3 regions of the Ferdinandcohnia salidurans genome follow, and region 1 is predicted to be linked to each of the others. Evidence: riboswitches for the same ligand, from Rfam matches in the RefSeq annotation. Region 1 holds a riboswitch; each other region holds the start of a gene.
The links. A riboswitch is a leader RNA that binds a small molecule or an ion and turns the genes downstream of it on or off. The one in region 1 is predicted to bind S-adenosylmethionine.
Positions count from the first base shown of each region.

Region 1 (7,870 bases):
CAGCAGTCGAGGGCGCATTGAAAAACTTAGATGGCGTATCAGTTGCTGAAGTTCACTTAGAAACAGGTAAAGTAGATGTTACTTACGATGAATCTAAAGTAAGCGTAGATGCTATGAAAGAAGCAATTGAAGAAGAAGGCTATGATGTTGTAGCATAAAATTACATTACACAGTAAGGGAGTTCGTGGTTAGACATGAACTCCCTTTTTGGGACAAGGGGACAGGTACATCGTCCCAGCTTGGAACAATGTACCTGTCCTACTGTACGAAAGGAGGAATATAATGAACAAATTGATGGAGAAGTTGCAGGGATTTTTGCCTGTAAGAGCGTATGATCAAGTTTCGGAGTATGAAGACGAAATTTTTGATATTTATGATACAAGTACAGATGAAGTTATCGGAAGCTATTCACTGAATGAAAAGGGAGAGTTAGTGAGCTATTCGTTAGTGGATGATGCACCTGAGGGAACACTCAAGAAAGAAGAATTAACGGAGATTGCGAAAAAATTCGTTGACACCTTTTTCCCAGGGCAGCAAGAATACGAGTTTTCGGGAATCCTAGATTTAGATAATCCCTACATGGTGACGTATGAAAAAAGAGATGAGAAGTATGGTTTGTTTATACATAGCACTGGTTTTACAATAACTATTTCGACTTCAGGTCAAATCATGAGTTTTTACAGTACAGATGAAGACTATGAGATTCGTTATGCTGATATCGTTGTCTCTGAAGAGGAAGCTTTGGAAACATACATCGAAGGTCTAGACTTCGAGTTGAATATTCAACAATTTGATCATGAAGTTTATAAAAATGGAGATAACAATTACCACCTATCTTACAGTGTGATTGAGCAGGTTATGGAAATCCCTGTTGACGGGTCTGTGTCACCAAGTATAAGAGAAGAGTATCCAACGGATTTGACCATAGTAAAACGAGAGTCACCTGATCAGGATGTATATGAACTAGTCGGTCTAACATCTGATTATACACTTTTAGATAAGCAGGTAGTGGATGGGAAACGGATTGAAGTCTGGTCCAAGCAAGTCTCTGTAGATTCGTATTCTTTTGATATGGAAGAAGAGTCCAATCATGTGGTCAGGCTTTGTTTTGATGAGAAAACAGGGTGCCTTTTACACGTTAAAAATGGAGAAGAACATGATAATAGTGGGGAAGAAATTGGCTTAGAGAATGCGCAAGAGCGGGCAATGAGTTTGTTGTTTAAACAGTTTCCTGATGCTCATGAACGATTTAGACTGGAGGTCTTTGAAACGGAAAATGATAAATTCGATGATGTGTTTGAGGATGATATTGAAGAGATTGAGGGAGAAGAAGCATTTGAGCTTGAAGAAGATGTTGATGAGGATGGAATTTTTGATGAGGAGTTACATGATTGGGATGAGGTATACATTGAAGTTGAAGAAACCTACACCTTCTATGTTCATTTATTCCATCAAGGTCTGCGAGTTACTAACCATGTGACAATAATCCAGGTTGGTAGATATACAGGAAATATAACTCATTTCAACTTGGACGTACCATCCCTCGAACTATATAACAATCTACCGATCAAACCCGATATTTCAGTTGATGAGGCAAAAGAAATCTATAAAAGGCATTTGAAAATGGAACGAATGTTTATCCGTGAGTATGATGAAGACGGGCAGTCCATTTATACTCTTGCTTATGTAGCAGATTTTCCAGATACAGTTGGTCACGTCCGTGCCATTGACGCAACCAGTGGGAAAGCGATGTATGTGGATGTTGGTGACGCCACTTTTATTAGGTGATTTTTGTAAAGCAGCCCCTAGTGGTTGCTTTTTTGGTTTGTTCAGGTGTTAAAATCAGTTTACATACATTAGGGGGGTATAGTAAACTAGGGATACAAATAGTCTATAAATATAAAGTGATATATACCTGCCGGGTGTATTAAATAGGGGTGTGTTTATGATGGGAGACGATGTGAAAAAAATTAAGATTGCCATAAATGGAGGCATTGGCTTTGGTGCAAAACTGAAAACGAAGCAACTTGTGGCCATTTCTAAATATATGAATGAAGATGAGGAGCTTGAATTGACGACATTTCAACAGCTCTACATCGAAATCCCTGAAGATCAAAAGGAAGAAATCATGGAAGAATTCGAGCGGGTGGGGTTAACTTGTTTTCCAGTCGGAAATTTCGTTAAGAGTTTAAGAACGTGCAATTTTTGCAAGGGGGAAGAGGAAGAAGGCATGCCGGTTGCAAAAGAGATCAATCGTCGTATTGCTGGGAAGCCTGTCCCATTTACTCTTAAGGTGGCATATACGGGGTGCCCGGTTGGTTGCGGTGAGCCGTTGGTTAACGATATCGGGATTATGAAAATGAAAGACCACTATGATTTATATGTTGGTGGGAAAGCAAAAGGAAAGGATGCTGAGGTAGGTACCTTATTGCAGGAGAACCTCACACCAGACGAGCTCTATGATTCTATCGAAAAAATCATTTCTACATATGCAGAACAGGGTAAAAAGCGGGAGCAATTTTATAAATTCGTTAAGCGAAGAGGGAAGGAAGAACTTATTAAGTAAATAGGTGGGACCCTCTGTCCCATCTATTTTTTTATCACTGGTTTCACAACAGAATCAGCCCGATTGTATTTGATTATTTCGAGGAGTTGTTCTGCCATGAATTGCGGACTGTATTTAAACCCGCCATTAATCCATTCAACGACCATCCCTAATATTGCATATGCTTGGTAATTTGCGTGAATCTCTCTATCAATTTTAGAATTGGTGAGTGCGTCATGCAAGTCAGTTAAGACGAGATCCTTTAAGACAGTACAGAACTTATTTTGAAAGCCTGTTAAAGTGTTTGTCTTGACGATATGCGAATAAAACTTTGCGTATTTATAGACATGGTCAAATATTTTTACCGCGGACGTAGATAGTTTTTTAATTTCTAAAACTTCAACGCCTTTATATGGTTCACGATAAGATTCAATCAAATCGGTGATCACTTCATCCATAATCTCATGCAGAATATCTTCCTTATATTGAAAATGCTTATAAAATGTACCCCGATTTAGATCCGCAACTCGTACAATATCTGATATCGAGATCTCCTTTAAATCTTTTTCATTCATTAAAGATAGTAAAGCATCTTTCATTGCTCGTTTTGACTTCACAATTCTTCGGTCAAGATAGTCATTATTACTAGACATAAACATCCTCCCATGTTTTATAAAACAAAAATACTAGACAAAATCATATATTTTTGTTCATTAGTGAACACTTAGTCATGGTTTTGCTGATTGTAAGCGTATTATTCATCTTATTATACTATAGGTAGTTGTTGATTAGTGAACAACTGTTTATTAAAATGCATTCTATCATATGTGGAGGAATGAACATGAGACTAGAGAATAAAGTAGCTGTTGTTACTGGTGCCGCTTCTGGTATGGGAAAATCGATTGCAATCCTGTACGCAAATGAAGGGGCAAAAGTAGTGGTTTCTGATATTAATATTGAAGCTGCTAAAGCAACTGTTGATGAAATTAAGGCAATTGGCGGAGAAGCTATCGCTGTTATGACCAATGTTGCAAAAGAAGAAGACATTCAACACTTAATTAATTCTGCTGTAACGAAGTATGGAACAGTAGATATTTTAGTAAATAATGCAGGAATTATGGACAACTTTGAACCAGCTGGGGAAATTGAAGACGAGAAATGGGAAAGAATTTTTGCAGTCAATACAACGAGCGTGATGCGTGCAACACGTAAAGTACTGCCAATCTTTTTAGAGAAAAAGGCTGGGGTTATTATCAACGTTGCTTCTGCAGGCGGACTTCAAGGGGCAAGAGCGGGTGCTGCCTATACAGCTTCTAAGCATGCGGTTGTTGGATTCACGAAAAACACAGGATTCATGTATGCGCAAAGTGGGATTCGTTGTAACGCGATCGCACCAGGAGGTGTTGAGACAAACATCAGTGCCTCAATGACTGGCAGAAGTGATTTTGGAATGGGCCGTATCATGCCAGGATTGGCCCTCAATCCACGTACAGGAAAACCAGAAGAAATCGCTAGTATCGCACTATTCCTTGCTTCAGATGACGCAAGTTTTGTCAACGGAACAGTTATCACCGGAGATGCAGGTTGGACCGCGTATTAAGAAATGCAAAAAGCTTGGGCCACATATGGTGATCCAAGCTTTTTTGCATATTTAATAATTTAACTCAAGATTAGGTCCTGGAGAAAATAGATAAGATTTAAAAGTTTTTCCAACGTATCGAACCATAACCAGTATGTGGGTGTCCTTTAGATTGTACTTTAAAATATTCATGTTCTAATTCGGGCAGGGATAATTCAAATAGATGTTTTCCATCCTTTTTATATTGATTACACTCAATTAGTTTCCGAATGATCTCATTTTTACGTTTCTCATCAGCATCTTTTAATAAGGCCATCATCATAACTCTCCTTTCGTAATTGGCTTTTTAGAAGACCCAATAACAAGATAAGAAGAGGCTTTTTTATGATTAGGATAACCTCACTTATCTTTCAAGCTTGTTAGCTTGCAGGATTTAGCACAGTATTCAACGAATCTGTTGCTGAGGTTTCTCAGGGCCAGCCCCTCCACCTCTCTTGATAAGTTTTATTAATTTTTACAATTGAAACACCTTATATACAGTTTAAACTTATTATTCATATGTGTCTACTTGTATTTAAAGTGGAGTGCAAAATGTAATGAATCCGTAATAAAAACGATGGTAATAACTATTAATATAAAATCACTATTAAATGGAAAAAAGAGACATGGTTCATAACCTTACTAGGCTAATGAACCATGTCTCTCAATCCCATAATATGATTTTTAGTTGATTACCAGAAGGGTCCTCTGTCGCAATGACCTCATTTTCTTCTGTGAATGTAAACCCAAACCGTGTTAAATCTGATTTTGCTTGCATATATTCTTCTTTCGTAAAATGAACCTCCTAATAACGCAATCCTAGAGCGTTATTAGGAGGTGTAGGTAAACCCTCGCCAGCCCAAGTGTTCATTCCGATGTGATGGTGATAATCATCTTTTGACACGAATAACATTTGGGAATCTTGAGATACGACATTGAATCCTAAAGCATCCACATAGAATTTATGTGATTCCTCGATACTGGACACTTGTAAGTGCATATGTCCTAATCTCGTATTACTGGATAAACCTTTCCATTCTTTACCGTTAATTTCAGAAAGTAAACCTTTGACATCTAACTCGTACGTTCCGCCTACATATCCGCCTTCGTTATCCTCAAGCCAAAGGTCTGGATTTCTGTCTACATAGATTTCAATTCCGTTAAGATCAGGGTCCGCAAGGTAAATTGCTTCACTATACTGATGATCAGACACACCCTGGAGCGGGTACTCTGAATCTATTAAATGTTGTAACGTTAAGGCCAGTTCTTCTCTGTTTGGCACTAATATGGCGAAATGAAACAAACCTGTGGTTCTCATTGGTCTTTCAACAAATGAGCTTTCCTCAATTAATGTTAAAAGAGGAGTTTCTCCATCAGTTGCTAATTTCGCGGTATTTCCGTTCTTTTCTAATAATTTTAAACCTATGATATCTTGATAAAATTTTAGTGAGTTATCTAAGTTAGAAACTTGTAGTTCAACGTAGCCAAGTCTTGGCTCCATTTCACCGGTATAATTTAATAATTTTTCATGATTTTTTTCCCAAGGTTTGAATACTAGAAGTGGGATAGCTAAGACAATCAATAAAATAGTAGTTAGCCAAATCAAGTTCTTTATGTTTTTCATATGTTGACCTCATAAAAATAATAGAATAACAGGCATACGATGGTATAGTGAACCGTATGCCTGTAATAATTCATCTGTTCTGGGACAAGGGATCTGTCCCTGTGTCCCATTAAGCTTCGCCGACGACTGTGAATCTTTGGTTAAGGTGTTTTGGGTTTTCGATTTCGTCGACTACTGCAATAGCGAAGTCAGCGTAGCTAATGTAGCTTTCTCCTTTAGAGTTGACTAGTAAATTGTCTTTACCAGTTTGATAAGCACCAGTTCTTTTTCCCTCTGGATTGAATACTGCAGAAGGACTGATGAATGTCCAAGTGATATCTGCTGTTTCTATTAATTCTTGAAAGTTTCTTGCCTGACCTTTCGCAGTTGGTTTAACAAAGTCTGGAAATTCTGGTGTGTCGATGAGTTGTAGAGTTTTAGCCTCATCAACATAAAGACTTCCTGCACCACCAACAACAATGATTCTTGTATCTGTTCCTTTAACAGCCTCAATTAATGCATGGCCAGCATCAACATGGGCTTGTTCTTCACCAAGTGGCGCACCAAATGCGTTGACCACTACATCGAGATGTTCAACATCGGCTGATTTTAACTCTAATACATTTTTTTCTATGACAGACACCTGATCGTTTTGCACTTTAGATGCATCCCTAACGATTGCTGTAACTTCATGTCCTCTTTCAACAGCCTCTTTTAAAATAAGGCTTCCTGCTTTACCGCTTGCACCAATAATTCCAACTTTCATGATCTATTCCTCCTATGTGATTTAACTTGTAATTTAATTGATTACATGTAATGATTATAGTTACATGTGTTGTAAATGTCAATACATTCAACTTTTAAGGTATAATAAACGTATGACTAGGAATGAAAGAAAGGTGACAATCGATGTCCATCAGTAGCAGATTTTCTGTTGGAATTCATATACTTTCCCTCATAGAGATAACGAAAGAGGGGGAATGTTCATCAGGATTTTTAGCATCAAGTGTGAATACAAACCCAGTAGTTATTAGAAAAATTATGGGAATGCTTAAAAAAGCAAATTTAATTGAAGTACACCCAGGAGTTGCTGGTGCAAAACTAATCAGAAAGCCAGCAGAAATTACAATGCTAGATGTGTATAAGGCCGTTGATGTGGTAAGAGAAGGAGAGCTTTTTAGCGTTCATGACAACCCAAATCCAGAATGCCCCGTCGGTAGAAATATTCAAAATGCAATTGAACCCTTATTTACACAGGCCCAATTTGCCATGGAAAAAATTTTAGCAAACGTAACCCTAAACGACATCATAAATGGCATTAACGAAAATGGGACAGAGGGACAGGTCCAGTGTCCCAGATGAGATATGAAAATTTTAGGTTGATAAAGAGGGTGTCGATCCACAAATGGATCGATGCTCTTTTTTTGTAATTAAAACACTAAATATGACAGAAATTTTGGTTAAAAACGGAAAAAATGCAACGAAAACATCGTATATGCTAGGATTTTTGGATAATCGTGGAAAAAGACGTAACATAAACACCATATATAGCAAGGGTGTTGGACATATATGGAAAATGTAATAACATAAACACCAGGTATACTAGGACTTTTGGATATCATTGGAAAATATCCTGGAAGAAAACACCATATACGACTAAAACGCTAAATGGATAAACCATTCTTTACACTTTCTTTATACTTTTCTAGTCTATTTATTTATACATACAACTTATTCTAAATGTACAACATCGAAAGGATGATAGCTATGTCAGAAACGATTCTTAAAGCAACCAATGTTTCAAAAATATATGGTAAACATAAAGCACTGGATAAGGTATCGATCGAAATCAAACGAGGTATGATTTACGGCTTAATCGGAGAGAACGGTGCTGGAAAATCAACCTTCATGCGCATCGTTATGGGATTAATCAAAATCGATGAAGGTAACATCGAGTTGTTTGGGGAAACAAGTTCGAGGGGATTGCAACAGGCGCGTCGAAAAATGGGTCAATCGATTGAAACGCCAGCCCTTTATCCGGAATTAACGGCCCGAGAGAATCTAAAAGTACAAGCAGCAAACGGTGGTGTGAGCAACCGAGAGA
Region 1 is NZ_JBHUEK010000004.1:341,392-349,261, forward strand. It holds gene copZ (copper chaperone CopZ) at 1-158, shown strand, start outside; gene ACFSFW_RS02210 (YcdB/YcdC domain-containing protein) at 283-1,788, shown strand; gene ACFSFW_RS02215 (nitrite reductase) at 1,949-2,566, shown strand; gene ACFSFW_RS02220 (TetR/AcrR family transcriptional regulator) at 2,590-3,198, opposite strand; gene ACFSFW_RS02225 (SDR family oxidoreductase) at 3,387-4,145, shown strand; gene ACFSFW_RS02230 (Fur-regulated basic protein FbpA) at 4,243-4,443, opposite strand; SAM riboswitch class I at 4,525-4,628, opposite strand; gene ACFSFW_RS02235 (VOC family protein) at 4,969-5,787, opposite strand; gene ACFSFW_RS02240 (NAD(P)-dependent oxidoreductase) at 5,897-6,532, opposite strand; gene ACFSFW_RS02245 (Rrf2 family transcriptional regulator) at 6,676-7,128, shown strand; gene ACFSFW_RS02250 (ATP-binding cassette domain-containing protein) at 7,534-7,870, shown strand, end outside.

Region 2 (7,870 bases), on a different contig from region 1:
GGCACATGCAGTACCGCCAGAGTATAAAGGTCGTGAAGATGAGTTTATTGATCATTTAATCCATGACATGCTGCCAGTAGTAGCTAAGGAAAAATTGGCAGAATTTAATGATGTATTTTGTGAAAAAGGGGTTTATACACCAGAGCAGTCGGAGCGGATATTAGAAGCTGGAAAACGCTTGGGATTAATCCCAAAAATCCATGCCGATGAAATTGTACCTTATGGAGGAGCGGAATTAGCTGCGAAAGTAGGAGCCATTTCAGCAGAGCATTTATTGAAAGCATCAGATGAAGGAATTAAAGCGATGGCAAAGTCCGGTACAATCGCTTGTTTACTTCCAGCAACAGCCCTGTATTTGCGTGAAGTAGCAGCTGCTGGTAGAAAAATGATCGACGAGGGTGTGGCTGTGGCGATTTCAACGGATTGTAATCCAGGATCTTCTCCAACAACCTCGATGCCACTTGTTATGAATTTAGCTTGTATTTTAATGCGTTTAACGCCTGCAGAAGCATTAACGGCGGCAACCTATAATGCAGCCCATGCCATTAACCGACAAGACCAAGTTGGGTCACTTGAGGTCGGTAAACAAGCAGATATCGTTTTATGGAATGTGAAAAATTATCAAGAATTACAATATTTATTTGGCGTTAACCATGTAAAAGCGGTATGGAAAAAAGGTGTAAAGGTCGTGAACTAAGATGAGTGAACATTTTCTTCAGGTACCTGAATGGTCATGGAATCAGACGGCAATAGAGGAACCAACCTATGTCCATCAATGGGTTAAACCATTGAATGTGCTAGAACGTACACCTGATCTCATCCTGTACGGAGCACCAATCTCGAGGTCTTCGATTAGTGTTTCTGGAGCTTCTTTATATCCAACTGAATTTCGGAGGATGTGGAAAGGATTTGCCACATATAATTTGGACGAAAATGTAGATTTATGTTCCTTTCAAGTAGCGGATGCAGGCGATGTGGCAATGCATACGACGGATATTCTTTTGTCACATCAACGAATACAAAAGACAACAGCCTATCTTGCCGCACACTATCCAAACACGCCAACATGTATGATTGGCGGTGATCATTCAACAACGGCTTGTGCTGTACGAGGTATTAAGGATGCTTTCCCTAGTGAGACGATTGGAATTTTACAGCTTGATACACATCTTGATGTAAGGGATCCAAAAGAACTCGGGCCAGCAAACGGAACACCAATCCGCCAATTAATTGATGGCCAGGTCGTGAACGGGGAAAACGTGATTAATATTGGACTGCATGGATACTACAATGCAAAACCATTAATAGATTACGCAAATGATCACAAGATTCAGATGGTAACCTTAAAGCAAGCTCGAAAACAAGGGCTAATCAACACGGTTCAACGTGCATTAGAGCAATTATCAGCAAAGGTTGATCGTATTTACGTAACAGTTGATATGGATGTATTGGATATTTCGGTTGCCCCTGGAGTCCCGGCATCAACACCAGGCGGGTTATCAGCAATTGAACTATTTGATAGTTTGCTAGAAATCGGCAAGCATCCTGCTGTTAGACATATTGATTATGTCTGCCTAGATCCAAGTAAGGATTCGGCCGTTTCTGAAACAGTTAAGGTAGGAACCTATGCGTGGCTGCAATTTATTACAGGTCTAGTCTTACGATAGGCACTAGTGCTGAGAAAAGAATAGTTAAGAGTAGATAAAATAAGAAAAACTGTAGGTGTTTGCTAACCTGCAGTTTTTTTCTTTTTCCAGGTACTACATAACCAAGACATCTTCCTGCTATTCGTTTGAACGGCTAGAGTTGAGGTATAATAGTAGATGATAAAAAGTGGCATACATAAGAATGAGAGTGATTAGATTTGATTGATATTAGCAAAATTATTCAAGGGAGAAATTTAACAGAATTAGATGTACAAATTATTCGATATATCATTACGAATATTGATACGGTTTTGCAAAAAGGAGTGCGTGAAATTGCTAAAGAAAATTTCACTTCCCCCGCGACAGTTATTCGCTTATCCAAAAAGTTAGGCTATACCGGTTTTGTGGATATGTATTATCAACTCCTGCCAATGATTAGGAAAGTTGAAGTACCGCAAAGTGGTGATATAGAGGACTTTTTGCAGGTAAGCCAAACGGATTTTTTAACCCTTAATTCGATGGAAGAGATTGAAACGTTTATTAGCAAAGTGTTAAATCTAGATCAAAAATATATATTTATTTATGCAACTGGCTTTTCAGCCATTGCTGCAGAGTACTTTCATAAAAAACTATTAGTATTAGGTCGGAAAACGATATTTGCCAGTGCAACGGACTCCGTTGGTATCTTTGAAAATAATCTGGAGGATATCGGGGCATTAGTCGTTATCTCAAAATCAGGAGAAACACAGACTGTGATTGATAAACTGCATGCGGCAAAAGAGCATCATGTGTTTACAGCTTCATTTACAAAGGAAACGGATAATCGCATTGCGAAGCTGTCTGATTTAAACTTTAAAATTATGGATTACAATAAGCTAGATGACCGAAATATGCTACCAAATCGTTTCTTTCCTAAATTGCTTCTGCTGTTTGAGTTTATCCTTAAGCAGTATGTTGAGAATTTAGGCGCGAAAAAGAATAGGGAAGAGTGAAACGTGTTTCAATCTGTGAAACACGTTTTTAATCATGTTGAAACTATCGACTATAAAACGCTTGCATTGTATTCTAAACGTGTCGAAAGAAATTAAGTGAATATTGGAGGTGCGGCTCAATGAAAGCCAAAATGATGGAAGGTATGCAACGCTTTTCAAAAGCAATGTTCATTCCAGTACTTATATTGCCGATTGCTGGTATTTTGATTGCCCTCGGTAACTTATTTACGAATGCTAGATTATTGGAAGTCATTCCATTTTTAGATAATCCGATTACGACAGGTTTCGGATCCATTTTAACTGGATCATTAGTTTCGATTCTCGGTAACCTAGGATTGATTTTCTGTGTCGGTATCACGGTAGGCTTGGCTAATAAAGAGAAAGCTGTTGCTGGTTTTACTGCTTTATTAGGTTATTTAGTATTTGTTAATGCGATGAATAAATTTATGGACCTTACCGGAGTACTGTTTCAAGGCGACTCCCTGCAAGGAACAGGACAAACGCTTGTTTTAGGTGTTCAAATACTTGATATGGGTGTTTTCCTCGGAATTATTCTCGGGATTGTAACCGCTTTTGTTCATAACAAATTTGTTGATATAGAATTTAACGGTGCTTTTCAAATATACGGTGGATCACGTTTTGTCTTTATCGTACTTATACCAGTAGTTGTCCTATTATCAATTGCTCTTACGTATATTTGGCCGTTTTTCCAAAATGGTATTAACAATCTTGGATCTCTTATTAATCACAGTGGGAACTTCGGAATATTCTTATACGGAATGTTAGAGCGCTTATTAATTCCTACTGGGCTGCATCACTTAATCTATACACCATTCTTATATACATCATTGGGCGGTGTAGCAGAAGTTGGCGGACAAATTTTTGAAGGTGCAAGAAATATTTACTACGCTGAGATTGCAGATCCAACTGTAAAAGAACTTTCTTCATCTGTCGTTTGGGATGCGCGAGGAATTTCAAAAATGTTTGGTTTACTCGGCGCTTGCTTAGCGATGTATCATACAGCAAAGCCTGAGAACAAGGCGAAGGTAAAAGCAATCTTGATTCCTGCTGCTGTGACTTCTTTTATTGCGGGTGTTACTGAACCAATTGAATTCTCATTCATGTTTGTTGCTCCACTACTATTTGTGGTTCACGCTGCTTTAAGTGGTTTAGCAATGGTAACGTTTAGTCTCTTAGATGTCAGAGCAATTGGACCAAACGGAATGATTGACTTCCTATTGTTCAATTTACCGCTCGGAATTGAGAAGACACACTGGCCAATGTACATTTTAATCGGTTTGATCTTCTTTGTGATCTACTACTTACTATTCCGCTTCTTAATCGTGAAGCTTAACTTCAAGACCGTCGGAAGAGAAGAAGGTGGACAAGAAACAAAGTTATATACGAAGAAAGATTTAAAAGAAAAGCAAAAACAAGGAAAAACTGGAACTTCTGAATCACAGGGAAATGACGGAATTGCCCCAGTAATTGTTGATGCCTTAGGTGGAGCAAGTAACATTCATACCGTTACCAATTGTTATACAAGACTTCGTTTAACACTAGATAATCCTGAAATGGTCAACGAAGAAGTGTTGAAGAAAGAAACAGGTGCTAGTGGAGTCGTGATTAAAGATAAAAATGTTCAAGTTGTTTACGGCTTACAGGTTACAACGATTAGAAAAGCTGTTGACAGTTATTTAGGATTAACAACAAACGAATAGACTCGGAATAAAACAACAACAAAGATTTCTAGAAGGGAATGGAGAAAATGAAAAAGTTCTCAGTCGTTATTGCAGGTGGAGGAAGTACCTATACACCAGGGATTGTTATGATGTTATTAGACAATCTGGACCGTTTCCCACTTCGAAAGTTAAAATTATATGATAATGATGCTGAAAGACAAGCTGTTTTAGGAGAAGCAATTGAGATCGTATTAAAAGAAAATGCGCCGGATATTGAATATTGCTTCACAACCGATCCAGAGGAGGCTTTTACTGATATCGATTTCTGCTTTGCTCATATTCGTACGGGGAAATATGAAATGCGCGAAAAAGATGAAAAAATTCCATTGAAATATGGTGTAGTCGGCCAAGAAACTTGCGGACCTGGCGGAATTGCTTATGGAATGAGAAGCATCGGGGATATGGTTGAGTTAATCGATATAATGGAAAAATATTCACCAGATGCATGGATGTTAAACTATTCTAATCCTGCAGCCATTGTAGCGGAAGCTTGTCGCGTTCTTCGTCCAAATTCAAAAGTATTGAATATTTGTGATATGCCTGTAGGCACACTACGTAGAATTTCTCATATCATCGGCAAAGAGCCACAGGATTTAGAAGTACGTTATTTCGGATTAAACCACTTTGGCTGGTGGACAAGTGTAAAAGATAAAGAGGGAAATGAATATCTTCCTCAAATTCGTGATTATGTTGCTGAAAACGGATATCTTACTCAAAAAGAAGTAGATACCCAGCATACTGATGCTAGCTGGCAAGAAACACACAAGAAAGCAAAAGATTTACTAGCGGTTGATCCTAGATTCTTGCCAAATACGTATTTAAAATACTATTTATACCCTGATTATGTGGTAAAAACGTCTAATCCAGAATACACAAGGGCAAATGAAGTAATCGCTGGTAGAGAAAAGACCGTTTTCTCAACAGCAAGAACGATCATTGAAAGAGGAACTGCAGAAGGCTGCGAGTTTGAAATGGGGGCACATGCCACTTTCGTTGTTGATTTAGCCCGTGCGATTGCCTTTAACACACATGAAAGAATGTTATTAATTGTTGAAAACAATGGAGCCATTGCTAACTTTGATGATGATGCTATGGTTGAAGTTCCATGTATTGTTGGTAGCGACGGTCCAGAGCCATTAAGCCAAGGGAAAATTCCTGAATTCCAAAGAGCGTTAATGTATCAGCAAGTAACAGTTGAAAAATTAGTGGTTCAAGCCTATATTGAAGGCAGCTACCAAAAGCTCTGGCAGGCATTAACACTTTCAAAAACAGTACCAAGTGCAAAAGTAGCCAAAGACATCTTGGATGAATTAATCGAAGCTAATAAAGGTTATTGGCCGGAGTTACACTAATAGAAAAGTAGAATACTAAGGGTAACCTGTAGCATAAGTATACTAGTAACCTAAAAAGAACAATAATAAGATTTTTCAAAAATCTTATTGACAGTTCAAGACATTCCATGTAAATTATTAATTACAATTCAATAATTAATGAATTCTTATCAAGAGAGGTGGAGGGACTGGCCCTTTGAAGCCTCGGCAACAGACTACAAGGTACTGTGCCAAATCCAGCAAGCAAAGAGCTTGAAAGATGAGAAGAGACGATTAAATTTACCATTTAAACCCTCTTCTGTCATGAAGGGGGTTTTATTTTTTTGATTTAAAAGAGGTCTTTATTACCTATAATCAATTCTCAAAAACTAAATTTATATAAAATGAAAAAGTATGCCGATTAGACAACTAAAGGTATCTTTATCCAATACATCTTTACATGGTGTTGGATAGAGGTGCCTTTTTTGTTTGATTTCGAAAAGGAGGATTATCGTTGATTAAGTTTGAGGAAGTAAATAAAGTATTTGGTTTGGAAGGAAAGAAGGTGCAAGCGTTAAAGGATGTTTCTTTAACCATATCAAAAGGAGAAATCTTTGGAGTGGTTGGATTTAGTGGGGCTGGTAAAAGTACATTGCTCCGACTCGTTAATTTACTTGAACGCCCAACATCAGGGAAGGTGGTGGTTAACGACCGAGAAATATCCAGTCTCTCTCAAGCTGAGCTACGTAAGTTACGAAGGAAAATCGGTATGATCTTTCAGTCATTTAACCTATTTAACTCTCGCACTGTATATGGAAATATCGCTTATCCTCTCAAACTTGCAAAGTTGCCAAAGGATGAAATTGATCACCGTGTTAAAGAATTACTTCAATTTGTTGGTTTACAAGATAAGTCAGATCAGTATCCGGAACAGCTTTCCGGCGGACAAAAGCAAAGAGTAGGTATTGCAAGAGCGCTTGCCACATCACCAGACATTCTGATTTGTGATGAAGCAACCTCTGCGTTAGACCCTGAAACAACAGGAGAAATCCTTCAGCTATTACGTAAAGTGAATGAGGAGTACAATATTACCATTTTACTTATTACACATGAGATGCATGTAATCCGTAGTATTTGTCATCGAGTGGCTGTGATGGAAAACGGGTCAGTGATTGAAGAAGGAAATGTGTATGATATTTTTTCAAACCCACAATCCAAAACGACTAAAAATTTTATTAGTTCCGTGCTAAACGATAAGCTTTCTAGCAAACTCTTAGAGAAATTGCGCAATAACCATTATGGAAACTTGTATCGCGTGATTTTTACAGGAGGGGCTTCAAGTCAACCAATCCTATCACGAGTAACGAGAAAGCATGGGATTGATTTCAATATTATATACGGAAGTATTAACGAGTTACAGGATCAATTGTTTGGTAGTTTAATTGTTGAGTTTCAGGGTCCTGATCCTCTAATTCGGCAAGTTATCAATGAACTTAAACAAATTGTTGAAGTAAGGGAGGTGATTAATCATGAGAGTTGATTGGACTACGTTTTGGCCTCGTATTATTGAAGCGACTGGAGAAACCATTTTAATGGTTATCTTTACATTAATTTTCTCAAGCATGATTGGTATAGCGATGGGGGTACTCTTTTTTGTCACCCGCAAAGGGAACATATTAGAAAATAAGTATATCTTTCTCGTACTTAATTTGTTAGTGAACATCGTTCGTCCCATTCCATTTATTATTTTGCTAGTTGCATTGAGTCCCTTAACTCGGGCAGTTATGGGTACTACGATTGGAACGGCAGCAGCTATTTTTCCTATGACGATAGCGGCATGCTTTGCGGTTGCTAGGATCGTAGAGAGTAACCTTGTCTCGATTGATCCGGGAATTATTGAAGCTGCACAGGCTATGGGTGCAAGCCCCGTACGAATCATATTTGGCGTACTTATACCTGAAGCGTTAGGACCTCTTATTCTCGGTCTTACTTTTGTTACGGTTGGACTTGTCGATTTCTCAGCTATGGCTGGAACGGTAGGTGGCGGTGGATTAGGTGACCTTGCCATGACCTATGGTTACCAGAGATTTGATACATCGGTCATGATTGTGACAGTTGTGATATTAATTCTACTCGTTCAAATAGCACAGTTTTCAGGGAACTTTTTATCTAGATTCTTT
Region 2 is NZ_JBHUEK010000018.1:32,242-40,111, forward strand. It holds gene hutI (imidazolonepropionase) at 1-697, shown strand, start outside; gene ACFSFW_RS11345 (agmatinase family protein) at 699-1,667, shown strand; gene ACFSFW_RS11350 (MurR/RpiR family transcriptional regulator) at 1,865-2,638, shown strand; gene ACFSFW_RS11355 (PTS transporter subunit EIIC) at 2,758-4,359, shown strand; gene ACFSFW_RS11360 (6-phospho-alpha-glucosidase) at 4,407-5,732, shown strand; SAM riboswitch class I at 5,876-5,977, shown strand; gene ACFSFW_RS11365 (methionine ABC transporter ATP-binding protein) at 6,205-7,230, shown strand; gene ACFSFW_RS11370 (methionine ABC transporter permease) at 7,220-7,870, shown strand, end outside.
Region 2: it holds a riboswitch for S-adenosylmethionine, as region 1 does, so the genes downstream of both, ACFSFW_RS11365 (methionine ABC transporter ATP-binding protein) here and ACFSFW_RS02230 (Fur-regulated basic protein FbpA) in region 1, are expected to answer to the same signal.

Region 3 (7,870 bases), on a different contig from region 1:
TCACAATTGGACATCAGGTGATCCTACATAGCTCTATTATCCGTAAAAATGCTCTAATCGGGATGGGCTCGATTATTCTTGATGGGGCCGAGGTTGGTGAAGGGGCTTTTATAGGTGCCGGTAGCCTTGTTCCACAAGGTAAAAAGATTCCACCAAACACTCTTGCATTCGGAAGACCAGCTAAAGTTATTCGTGAATTAAATGAAGATGATCAAAAAGATATGGCCAGAATCCGCCGTGAATATGTGGAAAAAGGGCAGCATTATAAAGAATTACAGGAAAAACGAGCTAACAAAGAAGCTCGCCAGTAAGGCGAGCTTTTGTTCTATCTTATTTTGCAGCTTGTGTTTTAAGTGCTTCTGCTTTGTCAGTACGCTCCCATGGTAAATCAAGATCATTTCTACCAAAGTGACCATATGCAGCAGTTTGCTTATAAATTGGACGACGAAGATCCAGCATGTTAATAATTCCAGCAGGACGTAAATCAAAATTATCACGAACCAAATCTACAAGTACATCCTCTGACACAGTTCCAGTTCCGAATGTGTCAACAGAAATAGAAACTGGTTGAGCAACGCCGATTGCATACGCAAGCTGAACTTCACATTTATCAGCTAAACCAGCTGCAACGATGTTTTTCGCAACATAACGGGCAGCATATGCAGCTGAACGGTCAACCTTAGTTGGATCCTTACCTGAGAATGCGCCACCGCCATGGCGAGCATAACCACCGTACGTATCAACAATAATTTTACGACCAGTTAAACCAGCATCCCCTTGAGGACCACCAATTACAAAACGGCCAGTAGGATTAATGAAATATTTTGTATTCTCATCAATTAGTTCACTAGGAACGACAGGATTGATTACATGTTCTTTTAAATTACGTTGAATTTGCTCTAATGAAATTTCAGGATGGTGCTGAGTTGAAATAACAATTGTATCAATACGAACTGGATTGTTGTTCTCATCATATTCAACAGTAACCTGAGTTTTTCCATCTGGACGTAAATATGGAAGAATCTCATCTTTACGTACCTTTGTTAGTCTGCGTGATAACTTGTGAGCTAATGAAATTGGTAGAGGCATTAATTCTTTTGTTTCGTTACAAGCATAACCAAACATTAATCCTTGGTCTCCAGCACCAATTGCTTCAATTTGCTCATCTGTCATTTGACCTTCACGTGCTTCTAACGCTTGGTCAACCCCCATTGCAATATCTGGTGATTGCTCATCAATGGATGTTAAAACAGCACAAGTTTCATAGTCAAATCCGTATTTTGCACGTGTATAGCCAATCTCTTTAATCGTTTCACGGACAATCTTTGGGATATCTACATATGTAGAAGTTGTAATTTCTCCCGCAACAAGTACAAGACCTGTTGTGACAGAAGTTTCACACGCTACGCGTGCATTTGCATCACTTGCTAAAATCGCATCTAAAATAGAATCTGAAATTTGGTCACAGATTTTATCTGGATGTCCTTCTGTAACAGACTCTGAAGTAAATAAACGGCGTCTATTTGTCACAAACGCTTCCTCCTTTTCGGATTCAGAATCGAATAGGTTCGAGTTCTGACATTCATTGATACGGTACTCATTCCCTTAGTATTGTTACCTTCACGATTTTCTATCCTATATTAATGAACAGTTATCTGCGATCAAATGCGCCTTGGCGTATTTGCGCCCGATTTTTAGGCCCACACGATGTGGGTCATAAAGACGTTGCCACAGGAAGTGGCGTTCTTAGTCTTTGAACTTACAGCTCGAAAAATTACCGCTAAAAAATCGAGGCATCCGCCGGAGGCTTTAACATTATTCAGTCGGTGTTTGACCCAGACTGAATAATGTTAAACACATATTACGCGTTAAGTAACATCAATAAAACCAATAAAGAATAAAAAACCTTTCCCACTTTTTTGAGGAAAGGTTTATCGTTTATCCAGCCTTTCACTCTTATCGATCAAGGTCATACCTTGCTCAGGTTAGCACCTTATCACTTTTACGAATGTGGAGACCTACTAAATAGGTTTCACAAAAAAACATTTGATATGTAAGAAAAGTGATGGTTGCCGGGTTTCATTGGGCCTGTCCCTCCGCCAGCTCGGGATAAGAGAGTATCCGTTCAATGACATATCATATCGCAGTATTCCTTAAGGTGTCAACAGAATTTCGAAAAAAAACAAAGTCGAACTGTGTCACACTATTTCCACGAAATCGACAAACTTTAAAAAAATTATCGATTATAAAGGACTATTTTAGAATCCGTGCGCACTTTTTAATGATATGTTACGTAAAATACGTTAAATAGTATAGACTATTTTTATTAATGTGTTATACTAATTGTAAATTTGAGATAATTTATGGAAATTTAAAAATTAATAAAGGATGGTTTAACATGAATTCAGTTGAAGTTTCAAATGAGCAGCTATTAGAATTAGTGAATGGAAAAAACGCACTCCATAACCTATCTGTTCCTATTTTAGTTGAAAAAGTACTATCTAGACAAGAGGGAATCCTTACTTCGACTGGGGCTATACGTGCGACAACTGGGAAATACACCGGAAGATCACCAGAAGACAAATACATCGTAGAAGAAGCATCTACTAAAGATAGAATTGATTGGGGTAAGGTAAACAAACCAATTTCTGAAGAGGTATATGAAAAACTTTATACAAAAGTACTTTCATACTTAACAGAAAAAGATGAGATTTTTGTATTCAATGGATATGCAGGTGCTGACAAAAAAGTACGCATGCCAATCCAAGTAATCAATGAATATGCTTGGCATAATCTTTTCTCACAACAAATGTTTGTTCGACCATCTGAAGAGGATCTAAAAACACATCAATCTGAATTCACAGTTATTTGTGCACCAAATTTTAAAGCTGATCCTGAGGTAGATGGTACCCACTCTGAAACATTCATTATTATTTCCTTCGAAAAACGAACAGTGTTAATCGGAGGAACTGAATATGCTGGAGAAATTAAAAAGTCAATCTTCTCTGTGATGAACTATGTATTGCCTGAAAAAAATATTCTTTCTATGCACTGCTCTTCAAACGTAGGCCCAGAAGGTGACGTTGCATTATTCTTTGGTCTATCTGGAACCGGAAAAACAACTCTTTCAGCAGATCCAAAACGTCGTCTTATTGGAGATGATGAGCACGGTTGGTCTAGTTCTGGTGTGTTTAATATTGAAGGCGGTTGCTATGCTAAATGTATCAACCTTTCCCGCGAGAAAGAACCACAAATTTTCGATGCGATTCGCTTTGGGTCTGTGTTAGAAAATGTGGTTGTAGATGAAAAATCCAGAATAGCAGATTATGATGATAATTCATTAACTGAAAATACAAGAGCTGCATACCAAATTGAAAATATTGATAATATTATTGTGCCTAGTATTGCAGGTCATCCGAATACAATCGTATTTTTAACCGCTGATGCTTTTGGTGTTTTACCTCCTATCAGTAAACTAACTAAGGAACAAGCCATGTACCATTTCTTAAGTGGCTATACAAGTAAACTAGCAGGAACAGAGCGTGGTGTTACTGCTCCACAAGCAACATTCTCAACTTGCTTTGGATCACCATTCCTACCACTTCCTGCAACAGAATATGCAGAGATGTTAGGTAGAAAGATTGATGAACACAATGTTCAAGTATTCTTAGTGAATACAGGTTGGACTGGTGGAGAGTATGGTATTGGAAGCAGAATGAAACTATCATATACTCGCGCAATGGTTCAAGCTGCTTTAGAAGGCGAGTTAAACAATGCTGAAACCGTGAAGAATGATATTTTTGGTCTAGAAATTCCAATTCATATTCCTGGGGTTCCTGATGATGTTCTTCAACCATCCAAAACATGGGCAGACCAAAGTCAATACTATGTAAAAGCGAAAGAATTAGCTGTAAAATTCAAAGAAAACTTCAAGAAGTTCTCTAATGTTGCTAAAGAAATCGAATTATTGGGCGGACCACGCATTTAATAAAACGAAGCTCGGGGAAATTAGTCCTCGAGCTTTTTTGTTTTTGGCTCCCTTGTTTTCATCCACTCAGTTAATCGTCTTACTGTTTCTCGATTTTCATTTGGCGGAAAATAATGAGTGTATTGTGGAAAATACCAACTTTCCACCTCTTTTCCGAGTTCCTTTATTCTTTTTTCTAGACGATAGGCATGGTTAACAGAAACATTTTTATCCTTTTCACCATGAATAATAAGAACTGGAGCCTCCAGCTTTTCAAGTTCGTATAGTGGTGTTCTCCATTTATAACGTTCAGGATATTTTGTTGGTGTTCCTCCAATTACCCGCTTCAGCATTCGCCGTAAATCGTTTCGTTCCACATACGTTAGGCTTAAATCACTTACGCCACCCCATGTCACGATCGTACATACCTGGGGATGCTGAATGGCCGTAAGAAGGGCCATTACTCCTCCGCGCGAAAACCCAAAGACATGAATCCGAGTCGGGTTCACTTTTTCATGATCCTCAAGCACTTTAAAAGCAGAAAATGCATCATACCTGTCATGACCAGCGAAATCTTCATTCCCATCTCCCCCCTGATTTCCCCGATAAAAAGGTGCCATCACTACAAAACCTTCTGAAGCAAATTGGATGATGCGACCAATTCGAACCATACCTACATTTTTTATACCACCGCGTAGATATAAAAAACCGTCGTATACACCCTCTTCCATTGGTTCGGCAAGATAACCTTTCACTTTTAGTCCTTTACTCCAATATGTAATTAAATAAAGATTGATTGCCGGATTGGGAGACGGAAATCTCATTTTTTCAATAATAGTGCCTTCCACCATAATATCTATCCTCTCTAAAACATGATTGTACAACCTTTACTTTAAATGTTCTTAAAAAACGCAAAAATAGGCATTCACACATTTTTGTCACGTTTCATAGTCTATCTTAAGTAATTACTAAAGTCGACAGATGAACTGTCAAGGAGGAATGAATACATGCGCCGTATTCTTGCAAGCCTTTTTGCATTACTGCTTATTATTCCGTTAGCCGCTTGTAATAATGACCAGGTCCAAAAAATCCGTATTGCAGAGGTTACTCGTTCGGTGTTTTATGCACCGCAGTATGTAGCGATTACCGAAGGATTTTTTGAAGAAGAGGGCTTAGAAGTTGAATTAACAACTGTACCAGGTGGAGATAAGACTATGACTGCGTTAATTTCTGGTGGTGCTGATGTAGCCTTAGTAGGTTCTGAAACATCCATCTATGTTGAGGCACAAGGCTCAACCGACCCTGTAATAAATTTCGCAGCTCTTACACAAACGGATGGTACATTTTTAGTCGCAAGAGAGAACATCGAAAACTTTAGCTGGGAGCAACTCAAAGATAGTACATTCCTTGGCCAACGTAAAGGCGGTATGCCACAAATGGTTGGGGAGTTTGTATTAAAAAAGCATGGAATTGACCCACAAGGTGATTTGAATCTCATTCAAAACATCGACTTTGCCAATATTTCTAGTGCTTATGCTTCAGGCACAGGAGAGTTCGTCCAGTTATTCGAACCAACTGCAAGCCTTTTTGAAAAAGAAGGCCGTGGCTATATTGTCGCATCTTTCGGTGAAGAATCCGGTAAGGTCCCATATACATCCTTTATGACCAAGCAAAGCTTTATTGATGATAATGGGGAAGCCGTTGAAAAATTCACAAGAGCGATTTATAAAGCACAACAATGGGTGGATTCCCATAGCCCAGAGGAAATCGCTGATTCGGTTCAAGAGTTCTTCCCAGATACACCACTTGATCTAATCACTTCTTCTATTGAACGTTACAAGAATCAAGGTTCTTACGCAACAAACCCTGTTTTATCAGAGGAAGCTTGGAATAACCTTCAAGACATTATGGATGAAGCAGGAGAATTACCAAAGAGAATTGACTACAACACACTTGTTAACACAAGTATTGCTGAAAAAGTAATTTCCAAATAGGAGTGTTACTATGAGCTTTTTGTCAGTAAAAGATATACACCATGTTTATTTTACAAAGGATTCTACAACGACCGCACTCGAGAATATTTCACTCACAATCGAGGAGGGAGAGTTTATCTCTCTTCTCGGCCCTAGTGGGTGTGGTAAAACCACTTTACTCTCTATTATTGCTGGATTATTAAAACCGACATATGGAGAGATTTTGATTGAAGGTAAAAAGATTGAAAAAGCGAAGTCCGATATCGGCTATATGCTGCAACAGGACTACTTATTTCCATGGAAGACAATTGAGGAGAACATCCTTGTTGGCTTACAAATCATGAACCAAGAAACAGATTTAACAAGGAAAAACACTTTAGAACTACTTGAAGAAATTGGCTTAAAAGGGGTTGAAAAAGCTTATCCGAAACAGCTCTCAGGAGGGATGAGACAAAGAGCCGCATTGGTTCGCACGCTTGCAACAAACCCAAAAATCCTTCTACTTGACGAACCATTCTCTGCACTAGATTTTCAAACGAAGCTGAAATTGGAGGACCTTGTATCAGAGACCTTAAAGGAATACCAAAAAACAGCCATTCTTGTCACGCATGATATCGGTGAGGCGATTGCCATGAGCGACCGAATCTTCCTGCTTTCTAAAAGACCGGGTAAGATTGCAAAAGTATTTGATATCCCAGAGAACCTGCGCAATGAGACTCCATTTGATGCAAGACAACACCCAGTGTATTCGAATATTTTTCAGCAAATATGGGAGGAGTTAGATAAACTTGAAACAAAACCTGAATATTAAAGACCTTCACAACCATTATCTGCAGTCGATTAAAAAAGAGAAAAGACTAGTCAGATTTTATCAAATCCTCATTTTTATTGTCTTTTTCGGGTTCTGGGAAATTGCGAGTCGAAGCCATTGGATAGACCCTTTAATCTTTAGTGCTCCTTCAAAAGTGTGGAATCTATTCTTAGATAAAATAAATGATGGAAGTTTGTTTAATAATCTTGCTGTAACATTGTTTGAAACAGTGCTAGGGTTTATTATCGGAACTGCCCTAGGGGTTTTAATTGCCGCGCTTTTATGGTGGTCAGAACGTCTTTCAAACATCCTTGATCCGTATTTAGTTGTTTTAAATGCAATGCCAAAAGTAGCATTAGGCCCAATCTTAATCGTTGCCTTAGGTACCGGATATGTGTCAATTATTGCAATGGGCGCAATCATTTCGGTTATTATCACGACAATTGTCATCTATACTTCGTTTAAGGAAGTCGATTATAATTACATCAAGGTACTACAGACCTTTGGAGCAAATCGGAAACAAATCTTCCGTGATGTCATTCTCCCCTCATCCTTTCCAGCCATTATCTCCACATTAAAGGTTAACGTTGGATTGTCATGGGTCGGAGTCATTGTTGGAGAATTCCTTGTTTCAAAGCAGGGCTTGGGATATCTTATCATTTATGGATTCCAGGTATTTAATTTCACACTCATTTTCCTAAGCTTATTATTGATTGCCATTTGTGCCACTCTCATGTACCAAGGAGTTGAGCTCCTCGAGAGAAAGCTAATAAAGGATTCTAAATAGAAAGCTCATCTAGTATCAACTAGAGAGCTTTTTTCGTTTTCAAATACTTCTCTACATAGTCAATGCTGTGAGTTAACACATCATCCTTCATGATGAAGCTATATCGTCGGTCCGTCTTTACATGGTCTAGTGGAATTTCTTTTAGCAAGACAGGCCCCTTTGTTTCAAAATAAGTATCTTTCTCAAGAAGGCGGGTAATTTCAGCAAAATATATATTTTTAATAATCGTTTTCCCTTTTCCTACGACCTTATATTGACCCATATATTCGATTTTCTGAACCTCAGCACCTGTTTCTTCCATAACCTCACGAATCGCGGCAGCTTCGGGAGTC
Region 3 is NZ_JBHUEK010000005.1:25,541-33,410, reverse strand. It holds gene ACFSFW_RS02590 (gamma carbonic anhydrase) at 1-311, shown strand, start outside; gene metK (methionine adenosyltransferase) at 331-1,530, opposite strand; SAM riboswitch class I at 1,954-2,116, opposite strand; gene pckA (phosphoenolpyruvate carboxykinase (ATP)) at 2,399-3,988, shown strand; gene ACFSFW_RS02575 (alpha/beta hydrolase family protein) at 4,009-4,818, opposite strand; gene ACFSFW_RS02570 (ABC transporter substrate-binding protein) at 4,975-5,961, shown strand; gene ACFSFW_RS02565 (ABC transporter ATP-binding protein) at 5,972-6,751, shown strand; gene ACFSFW_RS02560 (ABC transporter permease) at 6,729-7,538, shown strand; gene ytkD (RNA deprotection pyrophosphohydrolase) at 7,558-7,870, opposite strand, start outside.
Region 3: it holds a riboswitch for S-adenosylmethionine, as region 1 does, so the genes downstream of both, metK (methionine adenosyltransferase) here and ACFSFW_RS02230 (Fur-regulated basic protein FbpA) in region 1, are expected to answer to the same signal.